DNA from 2 places in the Thermosynechococcus sp. QS41 genome. Region 1 is predicted to be linked to the other one. Evidence: predicted binding sites of a transcription regulator. Region 1 holds the regulator's gene; the other holds the start of a gene.
What was found. The regulator HrcA, encoded in region 1, represses chaperone genes, less so after heat shock. The targets are predictions, from matches to a motif close to TTAGCACTCNNANNNTNNGAGTGCTAA.
Positions count from the first base shown of each region.

Region 2: groES (co-chaperone GroES) is a predicted target of HrcA. The motif match lies at 3,187-3,213, and genes of this name have one in related genera.

Region 1 is NZ_CP134181.1:251,742-267,412, forward strand. It holds gene RHJ80_RS01150 (recombinase family protein) at 1-589, shown strand, start outside; gene hrcA (heat-inducible transcriptional repressor HrcA) at 726-1,784, shown strand; gene carA (glutamine-hydrolyzing carbamoyl-phosphate synthase small subunit) at 1,878-3,026, shown strand; gene RHJ80_RS01165 (carbohydrate ABC transporter permease) at 3,023-3,901, shown strand; gene RHJ80_RS01170 (IMS domain-containing protein) at 3,894-5,921, opposite strand; gene RHJ80_RS01175 (hypothetical protein) at 6,146-6,604, opposite strand; gene RHJ80_RS01180 (hypothetical protein) at 6,630-7,160, opposite strand; gene RHJ80_RS01185 (2OG-Fe(II) oxygenase) at 7,203-7,796, opposite strand; gene lptC (LPS export ABC transporter periplasmic protein LptC) at 7,830-9,059, opposite strand; gene RHJ80_RS01195 (NYN domain-containing protein) at 9,046-9,741, opposite strand; gene metG (methionine--tRNA ligase) at 9,807-11,396, opposite strand; gene RHJ80_RS01205 (hypothetical protein) at 11,410-13,470, opposite strand; gene pxcA (proton extrusion protein PcxA) at 13,537-14,922, shown strand; gene RHJ80_RS01215 (heavy metal-responsive transcriptional regulator) at 14,923-15,339, opposite strand; tRNA gene RHJ80_RS01220 (tRNA-Leu) at 15,463-15,543, shown strand; gene cax (calcium/proton exchanger) at 15,548-15,671, opposite strand, start outside.
Region 2 is NZ_CP134181.1:907,736-923,406, reverse strand. It holds gene uvrA (excinuclease ABC subunit UvrA) at 1-894, opposite strand, end outside; gene groL (chaperonin GroEL) at 1,069-2,706, opposite strand; gene groES (co-chaperone GroES) at 2,776-3,087, opposite strand; gene RHJ80_RS04340 (carbohydrate ABC transporter permease) at 3,275-4,099, opposite strand; gene RHJ80_RS04335 (MORN repeat-containing protein) at 4,515-5,147, shown strand; gene RHJ80_RS04330 (folylpolyglutamate synthase/dihydrofolate synthase family protein) at 5,117-6,400, shown strand; gene RHJ80_RS04325 (hypothetical protein) at 6,404-6,586, shown strand; gene RHJ80_RS04320 (Fur family transcriptional regulator) at 6,762-7,154, shown strand; gene RHJ80_RS04315 (GH116 family glycosyl hydrolase) at 7,192-9,549, shown strand; gene RHJ80_RS04310 (L-threonylcarbamoyladenylate synthase) at 9,731-10,372, shown strand; gene RHJ80_RS04305 (DUF3782 domain-containing protein) at 10,560-11,234, shown strand; gene RHJ80_RS13080 (glycosyltransferase) at 11,401-11,595, shown strand; gene RHJ80_RS04300 (hypothetical protein) at 12,705-12,920, shown strand; gene RHJ80_RS04295 (hypothetical protein) at 13,130-13,579, shown strand; gene RHJ80_RS04290 (HAMP domain-containing sensor histidine kinase) at 13,580-14,737, shown strand; gene RHJ80_RS04285 (PepSY domain-containing protein) at 14,734-15,324, shown strand; gene psaM (photosystem I reaction center subunit XII) at 15,430-15,525, shown strand; gene RHJ80_RS04275 (hypothetical protein) at 15,670-15,671, shown strand, end outside.

The DNA.
Region 1 (15,671 bases):
CAGTGCCAGTGCCCCCCATCCTCTGGCGGGATTGGTGATTTGCCGCCAATGTCAGCAACGCTTTGGCCGGACTCAGGTGCAGCCTTACCGCCAACCGAGCCAATATGCTTATTTGCGTCCCCTGCACTGTCCCCTCTCCCCCAAATGTCGCAGCATTCCCTACGACGCGGCCTTGGCTGCTGTGATTGATCACATTGCTGAGCGCCTGCCGCCCGCGATCGCCCAACTGTCGCTGCCGCCGCCACCGTTGACGGCTCAACTGCAAGCAATTGAAACCCAACTGCACCGCCTTGCCGAACTAGAAGCCCAAGGCCTCTTGGATCCCGAAACCGCTCAACTGCGCCGCTATAAACTGGCTGGGGAACGGGCACAAATTGAGGCACAGCAGGCCCAATTGCCCCCTAGTAATCTTTTGCAACTGGCGGTTACCCTTGGTCAGCCGCAATTTTGGTACCAACTCTCGGCAGCAGAGCAACGGTTCTATCTACGGGAGTTTTTACATGCCATAGCGGTCACCAGCCGCCCGCCACAGCCTTGGTCGATCCATCTGCAATTTATTTGGGAATCCCCCATTGGCAGTACTGCTTAGCCCTTTCTAGCTGAGTTTTTAGTCACAAAAGACCAATCGCCATAGCCGCAAGTTGCAACTCAGAATTGCTGAAATACAAAGGCTAGTTTATAGATAGATAAAAAACACAGATAACAAGTCACAGGTGTAAGGGGTTATGACGATTGAACTCAGCGATCGCCAAAAACAAATTCTTGGCGCCACGATTAACCATTACATTGCCACGGCAGAACCCGTCGGCTCAAAAGCGATCGCCACGGAATACAACCTCAACGTCAGCCCGGCCACGGTGCGCAATACGATGCTGCTCCTCGAAAAAAGTGGCCTGCTTTACCAACCCCACACCTCCGCAGGGCGGGTGCCCTCTGATTCTGGCTATCGCGTCTATGTGGATGAACTGATCCAGCCCATTCCCGATGTGGCTCGCAAAGCCGAGAGTCTCTTGAGTGAGCGGTTTATCTGGGGACAACAACGCCTTGAGGTGATCTTGCGGCAAGCGGCGCAGTTGCTCTCGGATCTCAGTGGTTACATTACCCTGATTACGCTCCCCAATCGTTTGGAGCGGCAGATTCGGGTGATTCAACTGGTCGCCTTGGATTCCCAGCAGGTGATGGTGATTCTTGTGCTCGATACCTACGAAACCCAGTCGGCACTGATCCAATTGGGGCAAGGGGAAGAGGATCCTGAGCTGCGGGAGCGGACTGTACAGGTACTGACTAACTTCCTCAATCATCAGTTGCAGGGGCGATCGCTGGTGGAACTCAGTGCCATTGACTGGCAAAAACTGGATTTGGAGTTTCAGACCTACAGTCAGCAGCTTCAGACCCTACTGCGGCAGTTGAGCGATCGCTACAGCCACCAAGGCACTTCCTTTGTCATCAGTGGTCTTGCCGATGTTCTCCAGCAGCCGGAGTTTTCCCAAGTGGAGCAGGTGCAAATGCTACTGCATCTTCTCGAAGACCAACAGGATCAACTGGCTCCCTTGATCAGTGGCGATAGCCAAGCCCCCTCGCAGGTGCAAATCCGCATTGGCAGTGAAAATACCTTAGCGCCGATGCAGTCCTGTACACTGGTTTATTCCTGCTATTGCTATGGGGACTCCCCCGTGGGCAGTATTGGCATTCTAGGGCCGACGCGGATGCCCTATGCACGGATTATTCCCCTAGTGGCCACAGCGGCAGATTATCTAACCGAACAGGTGAGTCGCCGCAAGTAAGAAAATCAAAACATCCGAGAATTCTTGTGCAGTCAACGGCCGGCTTTATCATGCACAATAAACTATTGGGCTTTCCCAGTTGGAGATATTGAAATGCCGACACCCGCCTTGCTGGTTCTTGCCGATGGTTCAGTCTTTCGCGGTTTTTCCTTTGGGGCACCGGGAACAGCCATTGGCGAAGTGGTCTTTAATACCGGCATGACGGGTTATCAAGAGGTACTCACTGACCCAAGCTATTGTGGTCAAATCGTGACATTCACCTACCCTGAGTTGGGCAATACTGGAACCACGCCCGAAGACGATGAATCCGATCGCCCCCAAGTGCGCGGTGCGGTTGCTCGCCATATCTGTGACATTCCCAGTAACTGGCGATCGCAACAATCCTTACCTGATTACCTCAAAGCCCATCGCATTCCCGCCATTTACGGGATTGACACCCGCGCCCTCACCCGCAAAATTCGTACTGTCGGTGCCATGAATGGCGGCATCTCCACGGAAATCCTTGATCCCGTTGAACTGCTGCAAAAAGTCCTTGCCGCTCCCAGTATGCAGGGACAAAATCTAGCCAAGGTGGTGACCACCCGCACCCCCTATGAATGGACAGAACCGACGCCTCCGGCTTGGGAATTTCGTCCCCAAACAGCCACCGAAGAGCCACCCTTGACAGTTGTGGCCATTGACTTTGGCGTGAAGCGCAACATTCTCCGTCGCTTGGCTAGTTATGGTTGCCGTGTGATTGTTGTGCCGGCGGATACCCCAGCGGAAACGATTCTCAGCTATGACCCCGATGGCATTTTCCTCTCCAATGGCCCCGGCGACCCTGCGGCGGTTCAGGAAGGCATTGAAACCGCACGCAAATTACTGGCGGCTCAGCGTCCCATGTTTGGCATTTGTCTGGGGCATCAGTTGTTGGGACTTTCTTTGGGGGCGGAAACCTTCAAGCTGAAATTTGGTCACCGCGGGTTGAACCAGCCCGCTGGCCTGACCCGGCAAGTGGAAATTACCAGCCAAAACCACGGCTTTGCCATTACTGAAGAATCCCTTGCCCAAACCCCCGTTGAGATTACCCACTTTAACCTCAATGACAAAACCGTTGCCGGTCTGAAGCACCAAACATTGCCGATTTTCTCAGTGCAGTACCACCCTGAGGCCAGCCCCGGTCCCCACGATGCTGATTATCTCTTTGGCGACTTTGTGGCGCAAATGCGTGCCTATCGTCAACAACACCCCCGCAGCCAATGAAAGGGCGATCGCTCACCCCCTATCTCTTTCTTGCCCCGGCCTTGGGGTTACTCACACTGACGGTCTTTTGGCCAGCCCTACAGGCCTTTTTCCTGAGTTTCACCCGCTATGAGATGGATCTCCTGAGTCCGCCTGTGTGGGTGGGATGGGCCAACTTTGCGCAATTGTGGCGCGATGGTGTTTTCTGGAAAACCTTGGCCAATACTTTCCTCTATTTAGTGGTCGTGGTGCCGATTCTGGCGATCGCCCCCCTGCTGTTGGCGATTCTGGTCAATCAACCTCTGCGGGGCATCCACTGGTTTCGTGCTGCCTACTACAGCCCCGTGATTATCTCAATGGTGGTGGCGGGGATTGCTTGGCGCTGGCTCTATGCCCCCAATGGCCTCTTCAATCAACTGGTACAGGGTCTGCATCTGCGGGACACCCCGATTCCTTGGCTGACAAGTCCCCAACTTGCCCTCTTTAGTGTCATGGCCGTCACGATTTGGAAAGGCTTGGGCTACTACATGGTGATCTATCTGGCGGGACTTCAGGGGATTAGTGGTGAACTCTACGAAGCGGCAGCACTCGATGGCAGTGACGGCTGGCGACAGCATTGGGATATTACCCTACCGCTGATGCGTCCCTATATTCTTTTGGTGAGCATTATCTCAGCAATTTCTGCCACGAAGGTCTTTGAAGAGGTCTATGTCATGACCCAAGGGGGGCCCCTCAATAGCTCCAAGACAATTGTTTATTACATCTATGAGAATGCCTTTCAGCGCTTAGAGATCAACTACGCCTGTACGATGGGACTGGTCTTATTCCTATTTATCCTGTCGTTGTCTCTCTTGAATCTCAAGTTTGGCCGACAGGTGGAAATGCCCCTTAGCTAACCACCTGCATGCGTTGAATCAACCATTGATTGCCGCGACGGGTAAAGGTGTAAATGACGCGGTAGGGATCGCTATAGGAAATATCATTGCGTAGGGTTCCCTGTTCATAGAAACGGGCATCCTCATTGACTTCCACCAATACATCCACGCGATCGCTGCCTCGGGGACGGACTTCCTTCACTTCTAGGTTCCGCAGGGTATAGACCCAATGGCTACCCTCGGATTTTAAGCTCTGTGCCCGCGATCGCCAGCGGCTGAGTTCTGGCTCCGCCAAAATCGTTGCTAGTTTGTCCATCTCAAATGCCGTGCCAAGGGCTTGGGCTTTAATTTGCTGCCACGTGCGGAGGCGATCGCGTGCCATCTCCGGCGTTAAGGTGGTGGCTAAGGTCGTTGGTTGTGGCGTTGGGGTTGGCGTTGCCACAGGAGTTGGCGTCGGGGTCACTGGCGGTGGTGGTGGTGGGGCTTCAGCCGTTTTGGCTGGCCAATAGACTTTTGCCAAGGCGCCTAACCCAACAAGAACAACCCCTGCACCCATCCAAAACCAAGTCTGACGTTTTTTGTGGTGACTGGTTGGAGGGCGGCGCCGTTTGCGAGTGGATGCTGGGGGCGTGTCGGTCTCCGTTGCGGTTGAAGAGCGGGTAGCAGCCGCTGCCGAAAAGCCTTGACCCAGCCCAGTATGATACTCCAAGGGCAACGTTTCCGCTGTGAAGGAGACGGGCGGCGGCACGGCCACCGTTGGTCTAATGACTTCGGGGAGGGCAGAGGCAGTGGTGCTGGGCGGTTCAGGGGCAAAGGAGTCGTCACTGAGAGCCTCTAAGTAGGTTTGGATATCGGGATCCGCAAAGTAGGCATCCAAGGCCACCGGCGTTTCCCCCAAATCCCGAAAAGCAGGATAAATTTCTTCCCGTAGCCATTGCTCTGTGTAGTAGTACAGGCCCGGCAGCAGATCGCTGGAGTCATGGGAATGACGGCGGATAAAGGCGAGACTCTGCTGATCTTGAGATTTATCGAGAGCGGCCAAGGCCTCAGCAGGTTGTCCCAACAGCAGTAAACAACTGGCCAGTTCGAGGTAGATGTCTTGATTGGGGGAGAGTCGCTCTAGTAAATTCTTGGCACGGCGAATATAGCTCGGCTGAAGTTCCTGTACGCCCCGTGCCACCAGCGCATGCACTGCCAGATAGGTCGCTACTGCTGAGGGACGGCGGGATTCTCGTTCAAAGAGTTCCTGTTGCTCTGCTACGGTGAGATGGCTGCGCAGTTGCAAAATAAATTTGAGAAAATCCTCAACCCCTAGGCCAGAGTGATCATCATGACGACCTTCAATGCCCCCGCGATCGCTGAGCATCTCCCGCAGCAATAAAATACCCCGCTGCCGATTCACACTATCGGATAGAGGCAGTGCCAGTAACTCCAGAATGCGGTAGGGACGCAGCCGATGCAGTTCCGTCTGCAACTGCTCCTGGAGGTCGGGAAACAGGTTCGCCCGCTGAAGTACCTCTAGACCGGCTTCGAGGCGAGAGGCGGCTGCTTGGTAGGACTGCCGCTGCCATTCCTCGCGTCCCAATTCCAAATAGGCCAAAGCCACAGTCAGCGTAATGTCAGCAACGGCGGCAGAGGAAGTATAGGGGCGGTTGAGATCAAAAGCATCCTCCTTTAGGAATTGTTCTCCCAGTTTGACCACTTGGGAGTAGTTCCCCAGTTCATAGAGCAGGAGGAGCGCCCCCGAAAATTGCTGATCACTAATTTCAAGGTGGGGAGCGGTGGCATCGGGATCCAACTGGGCAATCAAATCATTGGGGTCAACGGCACAGCAGTGGCGATCGTAGGCATGGCGCTGCTCAGGTTCTCGCAAAACCGCATAGGCTTGCTCAATGAGTTCACGACGGGTGGCAACGGTGGTGGGGGAGTGTTGATGGGTGGGCAGTTGCAACAGCCGATCCTGAAACGCTTGCTCGATTTGCTCCGGCGTTGCCTGAATTGGCACACCCAGCACTTGGTAATAGTCGAGGGGAATGCGCACCTGAACCCAAACCTCTAGAGATAAACCAGTCCATCAACCGCAACACGTGCCTTGATTTAGGAAGAACAGGGAACCCCTCCAAAAATGGCTAAGGGTTTAGAAATGACACCAGAACCCTTTGGGAATAACCCTACAGAGGATTCCCAGAAAAAAGGGAGCATCAAACATTCTAGGATATCACAATTTTTGCCCCTCAGTGCGAGTTTGCGCAGAGATTGGCTGGCTTAGCCGCGCACTTTTGCTGTAAAGCCAGAGGCCTTAAATTGCTCCAACTGCAAAGGTGTTGGTTGGTCGTAGGGCACGCTAATGCGAATTTCAAAATCGCTAATGCCGGGTGGAATCACATCAATTGCCCCAACCCGTGTGCGGTTTTGCAACACTGGATTGCCATTGGCATCGTAGATGCGGCCAAAGACATCGGCATCCACCACTGTTTTGCCGGATTTATTCTCTGCTTTGCCAGTAATCAGGTAGCAGTTGGCCTTGAGGGTCGTGCCCCCGGGTGTGACTGAACCTTCACCAATTTCTGGCGGGCATTCGTGGTAACTGAGGTCAAAGAGCCGCACTTGAATAGCGGCGATCGCCGGCAGCGGGGCGATACTTGACCAGCACAGGACACTCAGGAGCAAACACACCACTCCTCGACGCAGATATGCCACAAACCGATTCGCACTCATGGTCATCGCTCAGCACTTCAACACGCCCCTATTATCCCACAGTGGTCAAAATCCACAGATCAACCGCTCCCAATAGCAGCGTAAAGACGGCCAAAATACCGTACATCCAAGGCTGAGCAAGGGGCTTAATCACCTCTGTGGGCAATCCCGTATGAGCTTCAATGGCACGCATCATTTGGGCAAACCCCGCCACTCGCATCGGCAGAAGATACCCCTGACCTGTGGCAGTGACTAGATAATAGACCAAGCCCCCTTGGCTGGTACTGCGGGGCTGAAGCCCTTGAATCTCTGACCAAGCCAGTTGCCACTGCCGCCGCAGGAAGGGGGGCACCCAACCGGGATAGGTGAGGCAAATCCCTTGCGCGTCCAGTTCTACCCGCTGACTCAGTGCCCCCCAGAGCAAAATGCCCCCACAGGCGATCGCCCCCCAAAGCAGCAGGGGTGAAACAGGCGCCGCCGTCTGTGCCGCCAAAAAGGGGAGAGGAAGTGTGAGTGCGCCATAGAGGGCAATGAGCGTTCCAGAAATCAGGGGCGAGGTTTTGAAGCGCAGAGGTTCAGTCATGGTTGTTGCTGAGTTATTGCCTCAAGGGTTCATGATCATCCATCAATAGAATAGCCAAGTGGCAAAGGCATATTTAGTCCCCTGCACCACGGGCAAAGCCGCATGGGGATGGGTGTAGTAGGCAGGGAAAACAACAACATCCCCCGTCCGTGGGGTGACCTTCACCCCTTGGCGATCGAAATAGGTTTCTCCCCCCTGAAAGTCCTCGTTGAGATAGCCCACTAAACTCACATCCCGTGTTGGGATACCTTGCGCCAGTTCCATTTGCCGACTGGCCAGCAGCAGGTTGTCCACATGGCGGCGATAGCCCTCGCCCACGCGATAGCGCAGGATCGAGAAGTTCTCAATTTCAGGAAAGCGAATGCCATAGTGCTGGTAGAGAACAATCTGAATCGTTTGTGTGGCTTGAAGCAGAATCTGCCGCATTGTCGCCTGTTGGGGATCTTGGGGATCAAAGCGGAGCAAACTGCCGCCGCGCACTGAGCGATCGACCGTCCCCATGAGAATTTGTGCATCCTCAAACCCCACCTTCTCAGCCGTAGCAATCACCTGCTGACACTGGTGAGCCGGAATCAAACGCTGAAAAAGGAGAATCTCACCCCCCAAGTCAAGAATTTGCAATGGTGCAGCACTCATAGGGCAAAGATTGTTGCTATCTCTACCATCGGTTTAGGGGAGGCGTAGTTGCAGCGGTACTTCACTTTGGACATTGCCACTGACAATCACCTCTTGGCGATCGAGCCACCCCTTTGCCCGCTGTCCCTGAATTTGAATGCGGGGATTGCGCTGGCGGTAAAAGACGCCCCCTTGGGCTTCCACTTCCTGTTGAGGAATCCGCCAAATCAGTTGAGCCGTGCGCAGGTGGGCATTGGGGCGCTGAATTTCCACTTGACCGCTGGCTTCCACCCGCTCTTGGGGAATCCACCAATTGAGGCGTTGGGCACGCAGTTGTGCCTGTTGAGGTTGGCTATTGATCTGGGCATTGTCAAAGATGGCGCGGTTTTCAGCCATCAGGAAGACACCACGATTGGCCTGCCCTTGAATGCCTTGAGTGGAGGACTGCACCCGCACCGGGCGATCGCTCACCAATTGCTGCTGCGGAATCAACCAGCGTACCGTTTCTCCTTCAACCCGTAGGGCAGGGTTGGGAAGCTGCACTTGAACACCCCCCTCAAGGGTAACTACCTGATCGCTAATCGACCAGATGGCCCTTTGGGCTTGCAGCCGCTGCCCTTGGCGATCGCCCGCCACACCGCGGACGGTGACCCCCCCTTGACCAATCACCCCTGCCAACAGTCGATTGGGTTGCTGCTGCCACACTAGACTCTCCGTACTGAGTCGCAAATCCTTGGCCTCCTTGGCTGACGAGGTCACCTGAACGGCATTGAGGGCACGCAGTTCTTGGCGTTGGCTATCGGCTTCGAGGCGCTTAGCAGTAACAGTGACTTGGGGATAGCGGGCTTGCAAGTTTTTCTGGGCAATGAGAACGCCGCGATCGCCCTGCCAGACCAATTGATCGGCCACAATCGTCCCCTTTTGCTGGAGATCAGTGACGGTGGTGCGGCCTTCAATCCAGAGTTGTCCATCCCGCTGCCGCACATTGACTGCCTTAGCTTGCACCTTGTAAGCAGTTTTGCCCTCTGCCTTTAATTCCCCCGTCAGGTTTTGAATCTCCAATTGCTGGCGATCGTCATCGCGATAGCGCGCTCCCGCCGCTTGTAATAACCAGAGAAGTTCACCTTTGGCATTGGTTTGCCGTAGGGTCAGATTTTGCAGCTTGACATCCCCCGTGATTTCTGGTTCTGGTGAGGGTTCCTCGCCCACCCATTGATCCACCCAGCCGCAGCCTGTCAAGGCCAGTACAAGGCAAAGGGGGAGGAGGGGTCTAGGCAGAGGCATTGTTGTCTAGGTTCTCTAGGGTCTCGGGTGACTTATTGGGCGCAGCTTCATCTTTCCCTTCGGCGGTATCTTGCTCCCAATGGGGAGTCACAATGGGGGGCGGCGTCAGGCTACCCGTGACGGGGCGATAGGTATAGGTTGGGCGGGGTGCTTTTTGGATTTCTTCGCGGATGCTTTCGAGATCAATGTAGCGATCGGCAACGTTAATCAGGCTATCGCTCGTCATCGATCGCAAGCTCACCACCTCGACCCGTGCCCCCCGATAACTCACAGCATCCACCGCATAGGCCAAATCCCCATCGCCGCTAACCAAGATGGCCGTATCATAGCAGCCCACCAGTGCCATCATATCGACGGCAATTTCCACATCAAGGTTGGCCTTTTTCGAGCCATCCGGCAGCTGCACCAGTTCCTTGGAGACGACACGGTAGCCATTGCGGCGCATCCACAGCAAAAACCCCTGCTGTTTTTCATTGGTGGGGTCAACCCCTGTATAGAAGAAGGAGCGAAAGAGACGGGAACCTTGGGTCAAGTAGCAGAGGAGTTTTGAATAGTCAATTTCAATGCCCAGTTGCAGTGCTGCATAGAAGAGGTTGGAGCCATCAATAAAAATGGCAACGCGCCCGCGATTTTGTAACACCTGTTCTGGCGTGTAAATAGCTGAAGACGAAGATGTAACCATGTAGAAATCATCTCAAAAAAAGTGTGTTATCGAAATATGAAGTCATACCTCTAGCGTATCGCGCGTCAAGGGGAATCAGCGACAGTTGCAGGCAGCGACAGTTTTTGGAAAATCGGCTCTGGATTGGCCAGAGGTTGTGACGCAGGTAAAACACCCCACTGGGCTTGGCGATCGCCCAAAAGGTCGGGGTCAACTGATCCGTTAAATTTAATACTATAGCCCAACTGCCCATAGATAGCCTCACTCAGTTGGGGGATAATCGGGGCAAGGACATAGGCCACAAGGCGCACTGACTCCAATACACAGTAGAGAATCTCCGCCACCGCTTGCGTTTCCCCAGCCTTATAGCGTTTCCACGGTGCCTCTTCATCAAGGAACTTATTCCCCGCCCGTGCCAGCGTCAGTGCCTGTTGACACACCTCATGGAAGGCCAGTTGCCGATACCCTTGGCCATAGGTTTGGCAGAGGTGCTCCGCCAGTTGCCGCAGGGGATGCTCGCGCGGAATCGCTGACCCTTGGACATTGGGTACTTTCCCATCGGTATATTTCCAAGCCATTTTCAGCGTGCGATTGAGCAAATTGCCCAGATCATTGGCCAGATCCGCATTGAGGATATTGACAAAGCGGGTCTCGCTAAAGTCACCATCGCGGCCAAACTCCACCTCTTTCATGAAGTAGTAACGCACGGCATCGGCACCGTATTGCGCCACCAAGGCAAAGGGATCAAGGGTATTCCCCAGACTTTTGCCCATTTTTTGACCATCCTTGGTGAGAAAGCCATGGACAAAGATCTGCTCTGGCAGTGGCAAACCCGCCGACATTAACATTGCCGGCCAAGAAATGGCATGGAAGCGAAGAATATCCTTGCCAATAATGTGCAGATCAATCGGCCACCAAGTTTTGAGGGCATTGGCTAAGGTTGGCTCATCTTCTGGTTCCAAGAGGGCAGTGACATAGCCCAAGAGGGCATCAAACCAGACATAGAGGGTCTGATCTGGATCCGTGGGCACGGGAAACCCCCATGCCAGATTCACCCGCGAAATGGAAAAGTCCTGCAGCCCCCGCTCAATAAAACTCAGCACCTCATTGCGACGGCTAGGGGGCTGGACAAAGTCAGGATGTTCAGCGTAGTAGTCCAAGAGCGCCGGCTGATACTTCGAGAGGCGGAAAAAATAGTTGCGCTCATCTCGCCATTCCACCGTCCGATTCACGTGGATCGGGCAGCGCCGACCCTCAAGCAGTTCGCGTTCCTCCTTGAATTCTTCGCACTCGACACAGTACCAACCCTGCTGCTGACCGAGGTAAATGTCGCCGTTGTCCCATACCCGCTGAAAAAACTCGTTGACAATGGCGTGGTGGCGAGGACTGGTGGTGCGGCTAAAGCGATCGTAGTGGATATTCAATTGTTGCCACAGGGCTTGAAAACCAGCGGCAATCTCATCGCAGTGGGCTTGGGGACTGAGACCCCGCTGTTGGGCGGTGCGCTCAATTTTTTGGCCATGCTCATCGGTACCGGTAATGAACCGCACCTGATAGCCCTGCAAACGATAGAAGCGAGCAAGCACATCGGCAGCAATGGTTGTGTAGGCACTGCCAATGTGGGGAAGGGCATTGACGTAGTACAGGGGGGTAGTGAGTGAAAAGTGCGGTGACAAGCAGTGTTTCTCCCTAGGAGGACGAGCAAATCGCGTTATTTATCATAGTGCCATCGGTAACAGCTTGGAGGCGATCGCCCACCGCCAGATCCACCCAAGGACTCAGGGGGCCTTCTTGCTCACTGCCATTGGCAGCCAAGTCACTGTGGCAAAGGAATAGGCGATCGCTCACCCGTGAACATAGATCCACCAGTAAATGCTCCAGACGTTCTGACTCCAATTGCCACACCCGTGCACTGGGACTCGCCGCCCCCTGCCGCAAAAAGATCGGCGCCTGCCAAAGACATTGCAAGCCGCCATCCTGCCAACGCGGACTGCCGACATCTAACCAAAAATGCCAGCGATGAGCCAGTTGGGCACTGCGATATTGAAATGTGGTTGCTAGTAAGACCCCTTGGGGCTGCCGCAGGGGTGGAGCGGGATCAGCGGTTACAATTCCCCGCCGCAGTAGGGCGATCCATTCCCGTAGTCGCTCAGCCGTTGGCGTAGCTCGGTGTTCTGGGAGGTGATCATAAATTTGCCAGTAGGCGGCTGTGCCCTCAAGGAGCGATCGCAGGGGAGCCAATTCACTGGCTGTCAGGTTGTGTGGCCAGAGATAGCGTTGAATCGCCGCCTCTAGGAGATACACAGGCATTTGGCTAGGATCTAGTGTGCTCAGCCAATGACGCAAGTTCTCATAGGCGTCCGTGGCACGATGACCAAAGCGATCCCAATGGCTGTACTGGGTTGTACTCAGCAGTTCGGCTTTCTCCAGACCCGGCTGAAAACAATAGCAAGAGAGCAAGCCTGCCCGCACAGGATCAATCGCTCGCGGCAGCAAAACCGTTAACATCTCCGCAACCGCCGTTGCCTCTGGGATCATTCCCGTTCGCGGATAAACAAACAGCAACAGCGTCAAAAGGGCACGCACAAAGGGGGATTGAATCAGAGGGCGCTGCTCATTCCAGATCACCAAGGGAATGTCGCGTTTTTTTAACTCAGTGCTAAAGACATGGCGGGCAACGCTATCTAAACCGGGGGCAAGGATGGCGATCTCGTTTGGTTGCACCATCCCTTGATGAATGGCGGTGGCGATCGTTGCAACCACTTCCTGCAACAGTTGCATCCGCGAAGTGGTCTGAATAGCCGCGATGTTTTCGGGCAGCGTAGCTTGGGGCGTAGTGAGGCGTTCTTGAATCTCAGTTTGGAGAGGGGTGTTGCCAAAAATCGTTTCGGCAGGGCAGGGTTGCTCAATGACGGTGGCTTGGTTTTTCAGGCTGAGAAACGCATCGGGATCAGCTCCCAGACCGAGACGGACAGCGCCAATGGGTTGGTGAGTCAGGACAATCTTGATCCCCTGTTGGTTGAAGCGGGCGATCAAATCCGCCATCACCGCTGGATAGTTGTGGGTGTTGTCAGCCAAAAGACACTGAAACCGTTGCCCCAAGGAGGCTTGGTATCGAGGATGGTCAAGGAGAACTCGGCCAAATAAATCCGTGGTAATGCCGTAGGTGAGAAGGCTGTGGGCAGTACACCAACTTTGCCACTGTTTCAGGGCAGTGACGATCGCCCCCACGGTTTCTGAAGGCATCTCAAGCTGATGATCCCAAATGAGTTGGGGTAGATCATCGAGGCTGAGGCGGGCAAAGGCAGCCAATTGAAAAATATCAAGCAGATGGCGAGTGGCGCGATCGCGATTTTCACTGAGGACAGCAAACGTCTGGTTGGCAAGCCAAGGCTGCCACAACCGCTGTGCCCACACCAACTCCGTTTCTGGTTTCAGACGCAAAGGGGGATGCGGATCGACGGCCTTCGTCTGCACCAGAAGCGGCCAAAAAAGTTCCACCTCATCCTGCATGAAGCCCACTGGCGTGGTGATGTAAGGTCTGTAGCCACTGCCCAACTGTGACTCAATTTCCCGTTGGATGGCTTGGCGGCCTTCTACGCTATCCGTCAAAAAGAGGAGCGATCGCTCACGGGGAATCACGGACTTGTCCTGCCCGACCCACTGGGCAAATTCCCTTACCAGTGCACAGGTCTTGCCACTGCGACTACCGCCACTGATCCACTGCAACACCGCCAACAAAGCCCGCAAAGCCAATTTGCTACGATTCTATCTATCCTATCGATTTATTGCTGCTGCGGTAAGAGAACAATAGCAATGTCCAGCAACCCCTTTATTCGCCTCAGAGACTGGATCAAGCGTGCAGAGCAGTGGTATCGCACAACTCCGAACCGCGCCCTACAGGAAGCCTATGAAGCCGCTCTGAAAATTCGCGCCATCGAACTGGAACACTTTGACGGTCAACCGATTAGTCTCCTCAATCTACCCGTGGGAGAAGTCTCTAGCTACTTCGAGACAGAGCTAAAACAACTGCTAAAAACCATTCGTATGCGGATGATGGAGTTTCGCGCCAGCCGTCAAATTTTGCCCCTTGCTCCCCCCCAAAGCCCCCCCACTCCTGTCAACGATAGTGTCAATGGTGCAACGGCAACCTATACGGTGACGGCTACCGTCAGTAGCACGACCGAGGAACCCAGCGTTTATGAAAAGCTGCGGGTGATTGATGCCACCCTCAACCGCTATAAACGGCAGCGTGAAAAGGAACTCAATGCCCTTGCCCGTCCCAGCCTCAGTCGCCAAGATCCCCAACAACGCCAGCAGGCGGCTGCCCTCGACAAAATTGAGGATGATTCCCTTTATCTTTCCGAATATATCAGTGATGATCTCACCGATGATTCCAAGCTGGACAGCAGCAGCTTTATTCCGCGCTCGATTTTGCGCACCGCCGATCGCTTTCGCCGTGAACTCAATTCTGATGAAACCACCGAAGCTGAAGTCGTTCGTGATTTTCGCACCTCAAAGCTGCGCACCCGTCTGGCGGTTCGTTTTATGCTCTTGCTGGTGATTTTGCCCCTGTTGACCCAGCAAATTTCCAAGGCACTCATTGTCAGCCCCCTCGTCAACCACTTTAAGGCGGTGGGGCAAATTGAACGCATCATTAACTCCCAACTGGAGGACAACATTCTCGATGAACTGGCTCGCTTTGAAAATAAAATTCGCTTTGAAAGTCTGGTGAGCAATGTTCCTGTTTCTGCAGAGGAAATTCAAGCCCGCATCCGCGAGAAGGCGATCGAGCTATCCACGGAATACCAAAAGCAACTGATTGAACCCCTGAAAAACATCCTTTCCGATGCCTTGGGGTTTACCGTCTTTCTGGTGCTGGTTTTCACAGGTCAGCGGCAACTGGCCATTGTCAAGGTCTTTTTGGATGAAGTGGTTTATGGCCTCAGTGACAGTGCCAAAGCCTTTATCATTATCCTATTTACGGATGTCTTTGTCGGATACCACTCCCCCCACGGCTGGGAAGTGTTGGTGAACAATACCCTCGAGCACTTTGGCTTTCCGCGCAATGAGGACTTTATCAACATGTTTATTGCCACCTTTCCGGTGATGCTCGATACGGTATTTAAGTATTGGATTTTCCGCTATCTCAACCAGATTTCCCCTTCGGCAGTGGCCACCTACAAGAATATGAACGAGTAGTTAGGAGCACACCACTGGCTGGAGAATGGGACAGATCCTGCCCTCTTGGAGTTGCGCGGGCGATCGCCAGCCGGAGAGGAGGCCTTGCAATTCCTGTTTAAGAATCTGCAACTGCTGAATTTGTGCCTCAATGGCCGCCAATTTTTCCTCTAACTTTTCCTTGATGTGATCACAGGGAATCTCACCGCGATCGTATACCTCAAGCAAGGCTTTGATGTCGCTCAGGGTGAGGCCAAGGGACTGGGCACGTTTGATAAAACTTAGGCGAGCAAAAACATCCTCAGCAAAGAGGCGATAGCCCCCACTGGTTCTGCCAACAGTTCGCAACAGCCCCAATTCCTCGTAATAGCGAATGGTCTTGACGGGCAGGCCACTACTGTGGGCAACGGTACCAATCAAGTAGGCAGCTGCATTCATGGCAGTTCTCCCAAGATCAGCAAGACAGCGATTTTAGAGAAGGGCACTTTAATTTTCTGCCATCGAGAGGCCAGATCACCACTTTCAGAAATTCAGCCATCTGCGCTATAATCATAAAGCTACGCGGATGTGGCGGAATTGGTATACGCGCACGTTTGAGGGGCGTGTGGCTTTGCCTTGCGAGTTCGAGTCTCGCCATCCGCATTGTTTATGGGTGAATAAAGAAGGCGATCGCCAGCACGAGGTAAGTCATTATCAGCAGGACGCCCTCTAGCCAATTGCTGCGCCCATCACTACTAATGGAGTTAGTGATCGCGACAGCAGCCACAACT
Region 2 (15,671 bases), 660 kb from region 1:
AAATTTGCGCAAATAGCCCAAGCCATGACACTCTGGACAGGCACCGTAGGGGGAGTTAAAGGAAAAGAGCCGCGGCGATAGCTCATCCATCACTGCCCCATGCTCCGGACAGGCAAAATTTTCGGAAAATAGGAGCGTTTGACCCTCAGCCTCACCCTCGCGGGGTACCACACTGACCATTGCCGTACCATTGGCATGGTGCAAGGCAGTTCGCAGCGAGTCCGCTAAGCGTTCCTCAATCCCCGGCTTCAGCACAAGGCGATCGACAACAATTTCAATCGTGTGGGCATGGTTTTTATCCAGTTCAATGGCATCACTGAGGTCGCGCACCTCGCCATTAATGCGAACCCGCACAAAGCCTTCACTAGCAAGACTCGACAGCAGTTTTTTATGCGTGCCCTTTTTCCCCTTGACAATAGGAGCTAGAACTTGAAAGCGCGTCTGAGGGGGCAACTGCATCACCTGATCCACCATTTCATCAATGGTTTGGGGGCGAATCGAGCGATCGCAATGGGGGCAATGGGGTTCACCCGCACGGCCATAGAGCAGCCGCAGGTAATCATAGATTTCCGTCACCGTGCCCACCGTCGAGCGAGGATTGTGGGAAGTGGACTTTTGATCAATGGAAATCGCTGGACTCAGCCCCTCAATGGCATCCACATCCGGCTTATCCAACTGACCGAGGAATTGCCGTGCATAGGCACTCAGGGACTCCACATAGCGGCGTTGCCCTTCAGCAAAAATCGTGTCAAAGGCCAGAGAGGACTTACCGGAACCAGAAACCCCTGTCATCACAATCAGGCGATCGCGGGGCAGATCGAGGTCAATGTTTTTCAGATTATGCTGCCGTGCACCCCGAACCCGAATTTCACCCGTAGGCACTGGATCGCCCATGCTGCAAACTGCGAATGTTAAAAAACGTTACATTGAGCGTTATTATAGCAACGCGGCCAGACCCGTTTGGCGCCACGCAATAAAAAAGCGGGGTGTGGTTTCCCCGCTGTGAGTGTGACTTAGGTTACTTGCGGTGAACCCAGTGAGTCTGAAGGATTCACCGACGGGTTGGGCTTAGTAGTCGAAGTCACCGCCCATGCCGGCACTGGCACCCGCAGGATTGTTGTCCTTGGGTTCGGGTTTGTCAACGATGATGCACTCGGTGGTCAGCACCATACCGGCAATAGAGGCCGCATTTTGCAGAGCCGAGCGGGTGACTTTGGCAGGGTCAACGATACCAGCATCGAACATGTTGACATATTCATCTTTGGCAGCATCATAACCCACATCGAAGGGTTTTTCTTTCACCCGTTCGACAATGATGGCACCGTTTTGACCCGCGTTTTCAGCGATGCGACGCAGGGGAGCGCTAAGGGCACGCTCAACAATGTTGGCACCAATCAGTTCTTCACCCGTCAGGTGCTCAGCCGCCCAGTTGCTCAACTCAGGCGCCAAGTGCACCAAGGTGGTACCACCGCCGGGGACAATCCCCTCTTCAACAGCGGCTTTGGTGGCGTTAATCGCATCTTCCAGACGGAGTTTGCGATCTTTCATTTCGGTTTCAGTGGCAGCACCGACTTTAATCACGGCCACACCACCGGCCAGTTTGGCCAACCGCTCCTGCAGTTTTTCTTTGTCATAGCTGGAGTCGGTTTCTTCGATTTGGCGACGGATTTGCTCGCAGCGAGCTTTGACGGCTTTTTCATTGCCTTCGGCCACAATCGTGGTGTGATCTTTGGTGATGGTGATGCGGCGAGCTTTACCGAGCATATCCAGCTTCGTATTTTCCAGCTTCAGACCGGCATCTTCGGTGATCACTTGACCCGCTGTGAGGACGGCAATATCTTCGAGCATTGCTTTACGGCGATCGCCAAAGCCGGGAGCTTTCACCGCAGCCACATTCAAGACACCGCGCAGACGGTTGACCACGAGGGTCGCCAAGGCTTCTTTCTCGATGTCTTCAGCAATGATCACCAGCGGTTTACCGGCGCGAGCCACTTGTTCGAGGATCGGCACCAGATCTTGCACTAAGGTGATTTTCTTGTCGGTGATCAGCACGAAGGGTTCATCAAGCACCGCTTCCATGCGCTCGGTGTCGGTGGCAAAGTAGGGGGAGATGTAGCCCTTGTCAAAGCGCATCCCCTCAGTGACCTCGAGTTCGGTGGTCATGGATTTGCCTTCTTCGAGGGAGATCACGCCTTCTTTGCCCACTTTGTCCATGGCATCGGCAATCATCCGACCCACTTCTTCATCGTTACCGGCAGAGATCGCTGCCACTTGGGCAATGGCTTTGGAATCTTCCACCGGACGGGCATGTTCAGCAATTTTTTCCACAAGGAAGTGGGTGGCTTTGTCAATCCCGCGTTTCAGGGCAATGGGGTTAGCACCGGCAGCCACGTTGCGCAGCCCCTCTTTCACCATGGCATGGGCAAGAACCGTTGCCGTAGTCGTACCGTCACCGGCAGCATCATTGGTTTTCGAGGCGGCTTGGCGGATCAGCGCCACACCGGTATTTTCAATGTGATCTTCCAGTTCAATTTCTTTGGCGATCGTCACCCCGTCGTTGACAATTTGGGGAGCGCCAAATTTTTTCTCCAGAACTACGTTCCGTCCTTTAGGACCAAGGGTCACGGCCACGGATTCAGCCAAGATGTCCATCCCTTTTTCGAGGGCACGACGAGCATTTTCGTTGTAGATAATGCGCTTCGCCATAGGTGTTTCCTACCTCAATCGTTCAACAGTGATGAAAAATCGCACAGAAATGTAAGGAGTGTCAGCGACTTAGCCAACAATGGCCAAGATGTCTTTTTCCGAGAGGAGAACGTAGTCTTCGCCCGCCAGTTTCACTTCAGTACCGGCATATTTGGAGTACAGCACTTTGTCCCCCACTTTCACATCCATGGGCTGACGCTTGCCGTCTTCAGTGAGTTTGCCAGGACCGACGGCGGTCACTTCGCCCACTTGGGGTTTTTCACGGGCGTTGTCGGGCAGGAGGATGCCCCCTGCGGTACGTTCTTCACTTTCGCTGACTTTGACAAAAATGCGATCGCCCAACGGCTTCACAGTTGAAACGCTTAGAGATACGGCTGCCATAGCGTACTGTTCTCCCAATTGTAAGAGTATGGATTGATAGCACTCACTGCACGGCTCATCGCGCAGTTTTTGGGGGGCAAGAGCATCACTTGCAGTTGTTTAGCACTCTCACCCTTCGAGTGCTAATGTAGCGAGAGACGGTTGGCGATCGCAACTCCTGTTGCAGTACGGTTTTCCGAACGGAACTTTAGCTCTTTAGTCCCGTCGTGGCAATGCCGCGAATCAGTTGCCGCTGACCCAAAATAAACAAAATCATCACCGGCACAGTGGCAATCACCGCCGCCGCCATCATCAACGGCCAATCATTGGTGAACTGCTCCTGAAAACTGGCCAAGGAAAGCTGCACTGTGATCAGTTCTGGCTTAGTGGTAAAGACCAAGGGCTTAAAGAGGTCATTCCACTCCCCAATAAAGGTAAAGATAAAGAGTGTGACCAAGGCCGGTCGGCTCAGGGGCAAGAGAATATGCCAGAGGACTTGCCAGCGATTTGCCCCATCCAAGAGGGCTGCCTCCTCAAGGGCAACGGGCAATGTGAGAAAAAACTGCCGCATCAAAAAGACGCCAAAGCCATTGGCCGCCGTCGGCAAGATCAAGGCGCCATAGGTATTGATCAGATGACCCGCCTTGAGGATGAGGAAAATTGGGATCACCAAAAGTTGAAATGGGATCACTAGGGTTGCCAGCATCAGCAGCAAAATCGTCTGTTGCCCCGGAAACGAAAGTCGCGCAAGGGCGTAACCCGCTAGGGCTGAGGTCACCAACTGGAGCGCCGTTACCGCTAAAGCCACAAACGTTGAGTTGGCAAAGGCCAAGATAAAGTGTCCCTGCTGCCATGCTGCCTGATAGCTCTGCCATGTCCAGCCTTGGGGTGGCAACAATTGGGTAGGTAGGGTTCCCGGTGGCCAGCCCGACGTACAGAGCACCACCAGTAGGGGGCTGAGAACCAGCAACGCCCCCAATGTCAATACTAGGGTCAACCCCAAGGAGTGACCCCTGCCCAAGAGCCGTTTCAGCCCATCCACAACCTTCCGCTCCCCAAACAAAACCCTGCGCCCTTCGGAAAGCCAGCCTCTTGAGAGCTGCATGTCCAATTCTCCCTCATCCCTGCTTTAACTGCCAGTGAGGTACATTCTCCTTCCCCCTTTCATAGAGATTGATCTGCCCCACTCAGGGGGTTGGGAGGGCGCTTGAGGACATCCTTGCAATCAAGATTTTGCTCAAGACGCTATCAAGGGAGCACTATACCACCCTTTGCGTCTCGCAAGACAGTGTTTGACCACCCTCCTGAGGACTTGCTTATTCAAGGTGCTGCAGGCACAGAGACCGATTCCAAGACAAAGCTTTGAGTTTCCTCCCCAAGTTTGCATAGGAGACAAGCTGTGCCAGTTAGAGAAGTTGCAATTGTCCACCCTTGTGGAGTGTCCAGTAATGACTCATCTGTACAACCCAAATCCTGCTGTTATTTACCGCTGGGTGATGAGTTCTTGCCTTGTTGGTTTAGGATGTGCAACCCTGCACTTAGCTCCTGTAACTGCCCAAATTGCCGTCTATGAAGGGCGGCGTGTCACCGGGGATGTTACCATGACACTTCCCGACGGCAGCACCTACAAAGGGGAATTGCTCAATGGTCGCTTTAATGGCCAAGGTATCCTCACAATGGCCAATGGCAACCGCTATGAAGGGGAATTTCGCAATGGCCGCTACCACGGTCAGGGGGTGCTCACCTATGCCGATGGGGGACGCTACGAAGGGGGGTTTGTGGATGGCATCTTCAATGGCAAGGGCACTCTCCAACTGGCCAATGGTCAACGCTACGAGGGCACGTTTCTCAATGGTCAATACCATGGGGAGGGGGTGCTCACCTTTCCCGACGGTACCCGCTATGAGGGGCAGTTTCTAGCGGGCAAGTATCATGGAACTGGAACGCTCTCCTTCGGAGATGGCACAAGCTATGCCGGACAGTTTCGCAATGGCTTATTTGAAGGACAGGGGGTCTTTACGCTACCAGATGGCTCCCGCATTGTGGCCACATGGCGCAATGGTCGCCGCGAACCCCGCTAATCTGCTTCAATCAGGCTGTGAGTGATCCGCTGACGGCGGCGCTAAGTCCCTACGCCCGCTTTGGGGTGCGCCTTGGCCTTGAACCCATCCAAGCGCTGCTGAGTGCTTTGGGGTCTCCCCAGTTACAGGTGCCCTTGATCCACGTTGCGGGGACAAATGGCAAAGGGTCGGTGTGTGCCTATTTGGATAGTGTTTTGCGGGCGGCGGGCTATCGCACGGGGCGTTATACTTCACCCCATCTGTTGAGTTGGTGTGAGCGCATTTGTGTCGATGGTGAACCCATTGCCCCTGAGGTCTTTTTGACCTTGATTCAACACATTGAAGCGGTACTGCCACAGGTGGCTTATCCCCCCAGTCAGTTTGAAGTGATCACGGCGGCGGCATGGTTGTATTTTGCCCAGCAGCGGGTGGATGTGGCGGTGATAGAGGTGGGCTTGGGGGGGCGCTTGGACGCGACCAATGTATGTCAGCCCCCTTTGGTGAGTGTGATTACCTCCATCGGTTGGGATCATTGGCAGCGGTTGGGCAATACCTTGGGGGCGATCGCTGGCGAAAAAGCAGGTATTCTCAAGCCGGGCGTGCCAGCCGTCATTGGCCCTGTTCCCCCCGAGGCAGAGGCGGTGATTGCGCAGCGTTTGGAAGCTTTGGGGTGCCCAGCGATCTGGCCAGAACCAGCGCAGTGGTGTGCAAAGCGGCCGGGATGGGCGATTTGGAGGGGGATGGAGTACCCCTTGCCCTTGGCTGGAGAAATGCAGTTGGTCAATTCAGCGATCGCGATCGCCACGCTACAACAGTTACAATCTCAAGGCTGGCAGATTTCCCGAGAAGCGATTCAACAGGGAATGGCACAAACCCGCTGGCCGGGACGACTGCAATGGTTACAGTGGCAAGGGCGCAAACTGCTCATTGATGGTGCCCACAATGCTCCTGCCGCCGCCTACCTACGGCAATACGTGGATCAACTGGGCTGGACAGAGGTGACATGGGTGGTGGGGATGCTCGCCAATAAGGATCATGAGGGGATTCTCAAACATCTCCTGCGAGGGGGCGATCGCCTGTGGTTGGTACCCGTACCGGATCACGCTAGCGCTGACTTAGAGGACTTGAAGGCACTTGCCTACACCTGTTGCCCTGAGTTAGGGGAATGCCGTCTTTTTAAGGAGGTGACTGAGGCACTCGATAGGGCAGGCGATCGCTGTGTGGTCTGTGGCTCCCTTTACTTAATTGCTGGCGTTTTGGGAAAGAACTCATAATTGATGTGGGACACTCGCTTTCAAGGAGACACTTATTTCTACGGCACAGAGCCAAACGATTTCCTCAAAGCCCATGCCCATGACTTTGTGCCCCAAGGGCAAATTCTCTCCCTCGCCGAAGGGGAAGGGCGTAATGCCGTCTATCTTGCCCAACAGGGATATGCCGTCACGGCTGGGGATGCCTAGGACTGGCGAAAGCCCAGCGCCTTGCTCAAGAACGGGGAGTCGCCATTACTACCTAATCACTGCGATCTGCGGGATGTTGACCTTGGTGAAAATGCGTGGGATGGGATGATTGCTATTTTTTGCCATCTGCCACCGGAGCGGAACGGTAAAATCAAGGTAATGTTGTCCTATTGCTATGCCGCCGCGACGCACCCGTAGCCAAGTCATTATTCTCGATGCCCTTAGAGCCAGTGGCCGAGCGCTCTCGGCACAGGAACTATTTTTGGAACTACGGCAGCGGCAAACTCCCCTAGGACTGGCAACGGTTTATCGCACCCTCGATAGTCTGCGCATCAATGGTGAGGTGCAAGCACGGGCGTTGCCCAGTGGCGAATTGGTCTATAGCCTCGTGCAGCAGGATCAACACTACCTCACCTGTTTGCACTGTGGGGCATCGATTCAGATTAACTGCTGCCCAGTCCAGCACTTAGAAGCTGAGCTACAACAGTCCTACCATTTTGAGATTTTCTACCATACCCTTGAGTTTTTCGGTCTTTGTGCCAAGTGCCAAGTGACGGTGCAGCGCTAAAAGGGTATTCTGGATCAGACAGGTCTTCAGAAAGGGTGTGATTGAATTTGCCAACTGTACCTGGACACGGGCGATCGCCCAAGGCTGGGAAAATCCCTACCGCGTTCGCTATGCCAGCAATTTAGACGATGGCCCTTGGCATGGCATGCCGCTGGGGGGGTTTGGCGCAGGCTGCATTGGCCGTTCTTCTGCTGGGGATTTTAATTTCTGGCATATTGACGGCGGAGAGCACATTTTTGGCACCCTAGCGGCCTGTCAATTTAGTCTTTTTGAGCAGGGAGAGCAGACACAGGCCTATGCCCTAGGGACTCCCCCCAACGATGGCCGCCTCAGCACTTGGCAATGGTATCCGGCTGGCAAAGGTATCTACGCTGCCCGCTATCCCCGCAGTTGGTTTGTCTATGAGGGGGTCTTTAAGGCTGAGATCACCTGCGAACAGTTTTCACCGATTCTGCCCCACAACTACCAAGAAACCAGTTACCCCGTGGCAGTGTTTCTGTGGACGTTTAGCAATCCCACGGATCAGCCCCTCACCCTCAGCTTGATGTTCTCGTGGCAAAATACCGTCGGTTGGTTTCGCAATACCACCCCTTTCTCTGCCATTGAAATCCGCGATGATGGCAGCCCCGTCTATACCTACACGCCCCCTTGGGGTCAAAGTGACGGCAATTTTAATGAACTGATTCAAACGGAGTCCTACCAAGGTTGGCGACTGCGCCGTACGCCCCACCCGAACCCACCCCAAGAAGGCGATGGTGAATGGGCAGCATTGGTTCCCACAGGCCTTGGTGAGTTTTTTGGCTGTAGTCGCTGGCAGCCAGAGGGGGATGGGGCACAACTGTGGCAATCATTTTCGGGGGATGGTTCCCTACCAATTGTCAATGATCCAACCCCAGCGGCAGCGGGAGAACAGGTGGCCGCCGCCTTTGCTCTGCGCTTTGCCTTGGCACCTAGGGAAACAAAACAAATTCCCGTGGTCTTGGCGTGGGACTTTCCTGTGACTGAGTTTGGTAAGGGCGTGATCTATTACCGTCGCTACACGGATTTTTGCGATCGCAGTGGCACCAATGCTATCACCCTTGCTGCCCGTGGCCTAGAGCATTACAAGGAATGGCAACAGCAGATTCGCACTTGGCAAGAGCCAATTCTCACCCACCCCGATTGGCCCGACTGGTTCAAGATGGCACTGTGTAATGAGCTATACGTCCTCAGTAGTGGTGGAACGCTTTGGAGTACCGCCAGCGATCGCGACCCCGTGGGGCAGTTCGCCGTTCTAGAATGCCTTGACTACCGCTGGTATGAAAGTCTGGATGTGCGGCTCTATGGCTCCTTTGCCCTGCTGCAACTGTGGCCAGAACTGGAAAAATCCGTAATGCGTGCCTTTGCGCGGGCGATTCCCACCGCTGATCCCACCTGGAGAATCATTGGCTACTTCTATCGCGGTGACCCCGAAACCGCCTACAAAGCCCCTCGCAAACTGGCCAATGCTGTACCCCACGATCTCGGTGCGCCCAATGAGCATCCTTGGCAAAGGACGAACTACACTGCTTATCAGGACTGCAATCTTTGGAAAGATTTAGCTTCTGACTTTGTCCTTTTGGTCTATCGCGACTTTTTGTTTACTGGGCAGACGGATCTCGAGTTTGCGCGCGAGTGCTGGCCGGCAGTGGTGGCGGCCTTGGCCTATTTGAAACAATTTGATCGCGATGGCGATGGCCTGCCAGAAAATGGCGGTGCCCCGGATCAAACCTACGATGACTGGAAGCTACAGGGGGTCAGTGCCTACTGTGGTGGCTTGTGGTTGGCAGCCCTCGAGGCAGCGATCGCCCTCGGCACGATTCTCCAACAACCGCAGGTGGAGACCTACCGCCAGTGGCTCAAGCAAGCTCGCCCCCGCTACCATCAACTGCTGTGGAATGGGGAGTACTACCGTCTTGATACCGGCAGTGGTTCCGATGTGATCATGGCGGATCAGCTCTGTGGTCAGTTCTATGCCCAACTCTTGGGTTTGGCGGATATTGTGCCCCCAGACTGTTGCGATCGCGCCCTGCGGAAAATTTACGACACCTGTTTTCTCGAATTTCACAATGGCCAGTTGGGTGCCGCCAATGGTCTTTTGCCCAATGGTCAACCCGAAAACCCCCACGCTACCCATCCCCTTGAAGTCTGGATAGGGATTAACTTTGGCTTGGCCGCCTTTTTGTGGCTGCGGGGAATGACCCGCGAAGCATGGCGCTTAGCCGAGGTGGTGGTACGGCAAATCTACGAGAATGGTCTGCAATTTCGTACACCGGAGGCGATTACGGCCAATCGGACGTTCCGTGCCTGTATGTATCTGCGACCCATGGCCATTTGGGCACTGGCTCTCGTCAGCCGGGGATCACGAGCCACCTAAAAGTTTTGTAACCTATTTTACATTGTTTCAGTTTTCTAGGGTAATTGAAACTGCACTCCCTGCGATCGCCTTATCCGTCTCATCATCACATCTTATCTTTCCTCAATTCCCTCTAAAGGCCATAGGGTGTAGGCTCAAGATCAAGAAACAATAGCTTTTCACTGGTTCTGGAGTACGCACCATGACCCCCTTAGCGCGATCGCTAGCTGCCCATCCCACTAGCTTTGCCACTATTGAGCGCTATTTACAGCAAGAAGAAGTGATTATTTTGCCCATGGCTACCGTCTATAGCTTTGTGGTGAATGGCACCAGCCCAAGGGCAATAGCGAACCTACGCCGTCTCAAACACTTTAGTACAGAGCAACCTCTGGCTATTCTCACGCGGAGCGATCGTGCTGCTGAAGTGGCAGAACTCTCTCGAGATGCTAAAACCATGGTGGATCACTTTCCCTATCCTGTCACCATGATTGTCAAGGGTAAACCCCACCTCGATCCACAAATTATGCAGGGGTTTAACTGTGTTTATCTGGCCTGTCCCGACCAGTTCATTTACGATCTAGTGGGGGCTTTGCCCTTCTTTTTAGTGGCAGCAACGGTCAAGGTGGGAACGGAACTGATTGTCAACTTTGAGGATGCCCAAAAATACTACGGCGAGCAGGTACCGCTGATTGTGGATGGCGGCCGCTGTCGCTATGGGCGGCGGGGCACACTCGTGGACTTTACGCTGGCATACCCAACAATCATGAACTTTGGTCCTGTATCGGTGGATGACTTACGACCCATCTTGCCCCATATTATTTTGCCCTCCCATTTAATGAAGTAGATATAGTTCATTTGAGAAGTAGCCCCTTTGACTCCCCACTATGTACGACCGACCAGAACCTGAAGCGGGAGCTATGATGCAAGATCAGCCGAAATAGACTTAAAGATAGCAGGGAGGGTGTAGTCATCCTTTTGAAGCGGAAATCTTTAGAATGGGGTTACAAGTCGTCTCATAATAGCCAGTTTTAATGGAGCGAGAAGAAATTATTGCGCTCATTCAGCGTGAGCTACCGCAGCTTGTGGCTCAAGACCCCAGCTTGAGAGATTTCATCCTGCGCACGGTCTTGGACGTTTCTTTGCCTCGCCGTGAGGCAGATATCAAGTTTGACCGTATCCTCACGGAACTACAGCGCGATCGCGAGGAACAGTCACGCCGCTGGCAAGAACAGGCCAAGCGTTGGGAAGAACAGGACCGCAAATGGCATGAGCAACTTGCAGAGATTCGGCGTCTTGACAAGCGGTTTGACAGTACAATTGGTGCCCTTGGTGCTCGCTGGGGAATTGCTTCAGAAACCAGCTTTCGCAACGCCCTCGCTGGCATTTTGACGGAATCCTTTGGGGTTGAAGTTTTGAACTTAACCCTCTACGACCATGAGGGTGAAGTCTTTGGCCGCCCTGATCAGGTGGAGCTAGACTTGATTATCAAAAATGGCTTAACCATTGCCTGTGAAATCAAATCTTCTATTGATAAGGCAGGGATGTATATTTTTGACCGTAAGGTGAATTTCTATGCGCGGCATCACCAGCGCCAAATTGACCGCAAAATTGTGATTTCGCCAATGGTTGATCCGCGTGCACGACCTGTGGCTGAGGCGCTAGGGATTGAACTCTATAGTTATGCCGACTCAGTGGAAGGCTTGTAATGAACGATAATGCGGGTGAAAATGCCCCACCACTAGGCTAGGCTTGGAGCATTGGAATCCCGCACCTGTATTTACGAGCCCTACAGCATGACTTGGCTGCAGCACATCTTTATCAGTTTTTGCAGTTCAGGTCAGTTGAGTGGCTGTTGCTCTCTAGGTACCTACAATCAATGCTTCAACCGATGAAACGGAAGCCATCTGTCGGGAATATGCCGCTAAGGATAAACGGATTCGCTACGTGCGACAAGCCCAGAATTTGGGCGCGGCAGCGAATTTCAAGTATGTGCTGGATGAGGCAAGGGGAGAATATTTTATGTTATGTGGGCAGCGGCAGATGATAAGTGGGATCCAAGATGGATAGAGATTCTTTTGCCTATCTCTGCTCGCACTCAATGTATTGCCTTTGGCACATTACAAACCATCGATAGCAGTAGCAATCCAATGCCACATCCTGCCAATAGACGAAATTTCAGCTATACAGGATCAATACTCAGTCGAAGATTGAAATACTATCTGGAACCGGCTTTCTTGGGTAAGGCCAACCCTATTTACGGCATACATCCGAGGCATCTTTTGTTCTCAGTAGATGTATTTAACATTCTTGTATCAACCGAAACAGCAGCGGACATGCGTTTAATCTATGCGTTGCTCGCACGGGCTGAAATTAGGGGAAACAACGGGGTAGTATTGTATAAGCGCATTCATTCAGACTGCACGAGTAGTGGTGTTCAGACACTTACCACGAACAAAAACTTCGCCTCAAAAATTTGGGAGCTCTTTTGCCAATCCTCTGAGGGGTTCAAAATTCAAGAACTAAGAAATTACAGCTCGTTAAGCACAGGTTTTGAACGAGCTATTCTAATTACTTTGTTCCCGTTGAGTTTGATATACATTATAGGTGAGAAGTTGAATTTGACATACATCATACGCGAGAAGATCAGGAATAATCGCCGATTTTTCGCAAAATGAATCCCGCGATCTCAGCACCTGATGCAGAAGTGTTGAAAGATAGTTTGAGAGGCAAGAAAAAAAGAAGAAATGTCGTATTCTTCTCTGAAAATAAGAAAAAATAATCAACTTACTAGGTCATCTTTTGCAACTCTTATCAAGTCCATTCTCAATCGGCTCAGCCCTTGTGACTACCCTGTCCTGCACTCTCAATTATTTTTCAAAATCTGGTTGACCGACACTCTCGACCAAGGGTTAACTAGCATGAGCGCCTTATTTTATCGCTTGAATCATTCATGGGATTACGGTGGACATGTCCACTTTTTCCAAAGCCAATAAAAGTCGGACAACCTGCTTATTTGAGGGGATTTACACTCAACTGATGTCTCAAGCTCAAAAGAGAAATTGTACTTCAAGTCTGACGCTGTTTCCTATCGATTGAGCCATCATTACCCTGACCAGTAAACTCTTTTGAGTGAGAGGAAGTGTTCATTGATTGTACGTATCAAGAATAACATGAGAATGAAGCTCAATCATGAGAAATATCGCGTGGTTCAATTTTTTGACGAGAATCAAGCGGTGTTTCGTATAGCGACAAATCTAAAGCATCTGAGTGATCCTGAATACTTTGGGAAGAAGCTATTGGACGAGTTGCAATATTTGCAACTGGAACTCAGTCGTCGCTGCTCGATAGGGCATTGGAGCCTTGATTGGCCGCCAGAGCTACTGGTCACTTAGAATGTCAAGTTTTGTTGCAGAATTCAACACTTCTGCGTAGTACTCTTATGTGAGATAACTGAGAAATTATATCACTAGTAAGTTGAGACTCGAAATCTTGTAACCTATTTTACATTGTTTCAATTTGTGAAGCTGCGACAATGGTGACCAATGGGCTGCCCGTTTATGATAGGGGATAGCGCGTCAACAGCCACTTCTTTAGATAACCTATGGATAATCTCAGCCAACGTTACCTACGTCTGTGCCAAGCCTATAGCCAACTGGCAGAACGCTATACCAAACTCGATATTGACCACATGACGCTGCGGGAAAAGCTCGTCCCCTTTTTGATGGCCTTCAAATATTACAAGCAGATGAGTGAGCAACTCGTTGCTGAAAAAGAAGCCCTGCAGCGGGAACTCAACGACCTGCGCGATCGCTACCAGTTGCTCGTGAGTCAAAACGGCAATGCCCCCATCAATGAAGAACTGCTCAGTGCCCTTGCTGAAGCAGAGGAGCAGATGGGACTCATTGAAGAAACCCTCAAAGAACAGGACGCTGACCCCGACCCCAACCTCCTTCCCCTTGAAAAGCAATTGCTGGAAGAATATACAAGGGGGAGTGGTGACTTTCAAGCGCTGCTCCCGCAAGCGTTGAGTCACTCCGGAGGGACTACCTAGATGCTCTGGCCAGCCAGTGAAGAATTTGCTGCCCTCTGTCGTGCCCAATTAGAACTTGTTGTCAATAGCTTGGGTGCCTCTTCGCTGGCGGTCTATCTGAGTGAAACGCTCAACGACTCCCCCTCGTGGTCTCCCGTTGCTGTCTATCCAGAGGCAGCAGCAGCCCTGAGCTTACCAATTCCCCCAACACTGCCACCGCCAACGCAAGCACGAGAGACCCCTTTAAGCCATTGCCCTCAACAGGTTGTCTCGTCCTTGGCCAATCAACTGATCCTGCCCCTGATGTACCAAAATTGGGTCTTGGGGGTACTGGTGGCGCAGCGGCAACACCGTCCTTGGCTGGCGGCAGAGCAGGCACAATTGCAACAGGTGGCGCAAACACTGGCGATCGCCTGCGTCTTGGATCAACGGCAACAATGGCTCAGCCACTCCCCTGCCAACCCACTGGATCAACAGCAACAGCGCTTTGATGACCTGCTCCATCAACTGCGCAATCCCGTGGCCGCCATTCGCACCTTTGTCAAGCTTCTGCTCAAACGGTTGGAACCCGATCACCAGGGACGCCCCCTCGCCGAAGGCATTGCCAAAGAAACAGAGCGGCTCATGGCATTGTTGGAGGACTATCGCCAACAGCGCAACGAGATTCCCGCCCTCACGGGCAGCCAGCCCCTACCCCTTGCGGGTCAACCCCTCGATCTAGCTGAAACCCTCTCACCGCTGATCACCGCCGCCCAAGCCCGTGCGGAAATGGAGGGCAAAACCTTTGTCGTGGAGAGACCGCCCCAACTGCCGCCCATCTGGCTAGAGGAACGGGTGCTTCAGGAGGTCGTGGGCAATCTGCTGGATAATGCCTTTAAGTACACCCCCAAAGGCGGCACCATTGGTTTGCGCTTGACCCTCACGCCCGCAGTCTTAGAATTAACCGTTTGGGATACCGGCTGTGGGATTCCTTTGGAGGTGCAGTCACGGCTCTTTGAACGGGGCTACCGCGGGATTCAAGCCGACAGTGGGATTGAGGGCAGTGGTCTGGGGTTGGCGATCGCTCAGGATTTGCTGCGTCCCTATGGCCTCAGTCTGCGGGTCACGAGTCCCTACGAGGGCGATCGCGGTACGGCCTTTACACTGACGATTCCCTTGCCAATGAAGGTGGAACGATGAGTGCTCTGAAACAGCGTCTTGCCAAGATCAGCAGTCAGGGGCATCAATTCCTTGTGGTGATCTTTGCCCTACCCCTATTAATTTCAGCCACAACGGGAATCGCCCATCGTCTTGGGCGCAGTTGGTTTGGGCTATCTAAAGACTTTGGGCGAGCAATGATGACCCTTCATGAAGGCCGCTATCTGGGGGAATGGGGCGTGCCGCTCTATGTGTTGGTCATTGGCCTGGGGTTGCTGGGAATCATTGCCACGGGTTTGGCTCTCCTGTGGGGGCGATCGCTCCCGGCGCAGTGGTCAGCGCGGCGGCTGCATCATCTTTTGGCTGCCATTGCAGCATTGCCCTTGCTTGTGAGTGCCACGACGGGAATGGCCTATCGTCTTGGCCGCAACTGGTTTGGCCTCTCCAAAGAACAAGCGGCGATTTTCCTGAGCCTGCATCAGGGAACCTATTGGGGCGAGGTGGGGCGTCCCTTCTATGTTCTTTTGGTGGGTCTGAGTTTGTTGACACTTCTGGCCACGGGACTCTCGATGCTGACTCTCCTGCGACGGCTGCCCCACTGGCGTCCTAGGGTGACCCCGGAAACCTAGCTGCGAAATGTTACAAACTATGAGCAAGCGTTGCCAAAGGTAAGCGCCTATGGAGTAATAAATACAGCACTTGATCGCGACTGTTATTCCACAAAGGAGTTGTTCATGGCGCTGACCGATACCCAAGTTTACGTTGCCCTTGTGATTGCTCTGCTGCCTGCGGTGTTGGCATTTCGGCTGTCCACTGAGTTGTACAAGTAGTTGCACCTGTTATCGCTAACTGGCTGCATAACGTCATTTCTCCAAACTAAAATTTATCAGGCGGTTCCCGATGTGGTTCGTAAGGCAAGGGGGCTGCTTTTTTCTTTTTATACTGATAGACAAATTGCCGTTCATGGTTTAGTCAT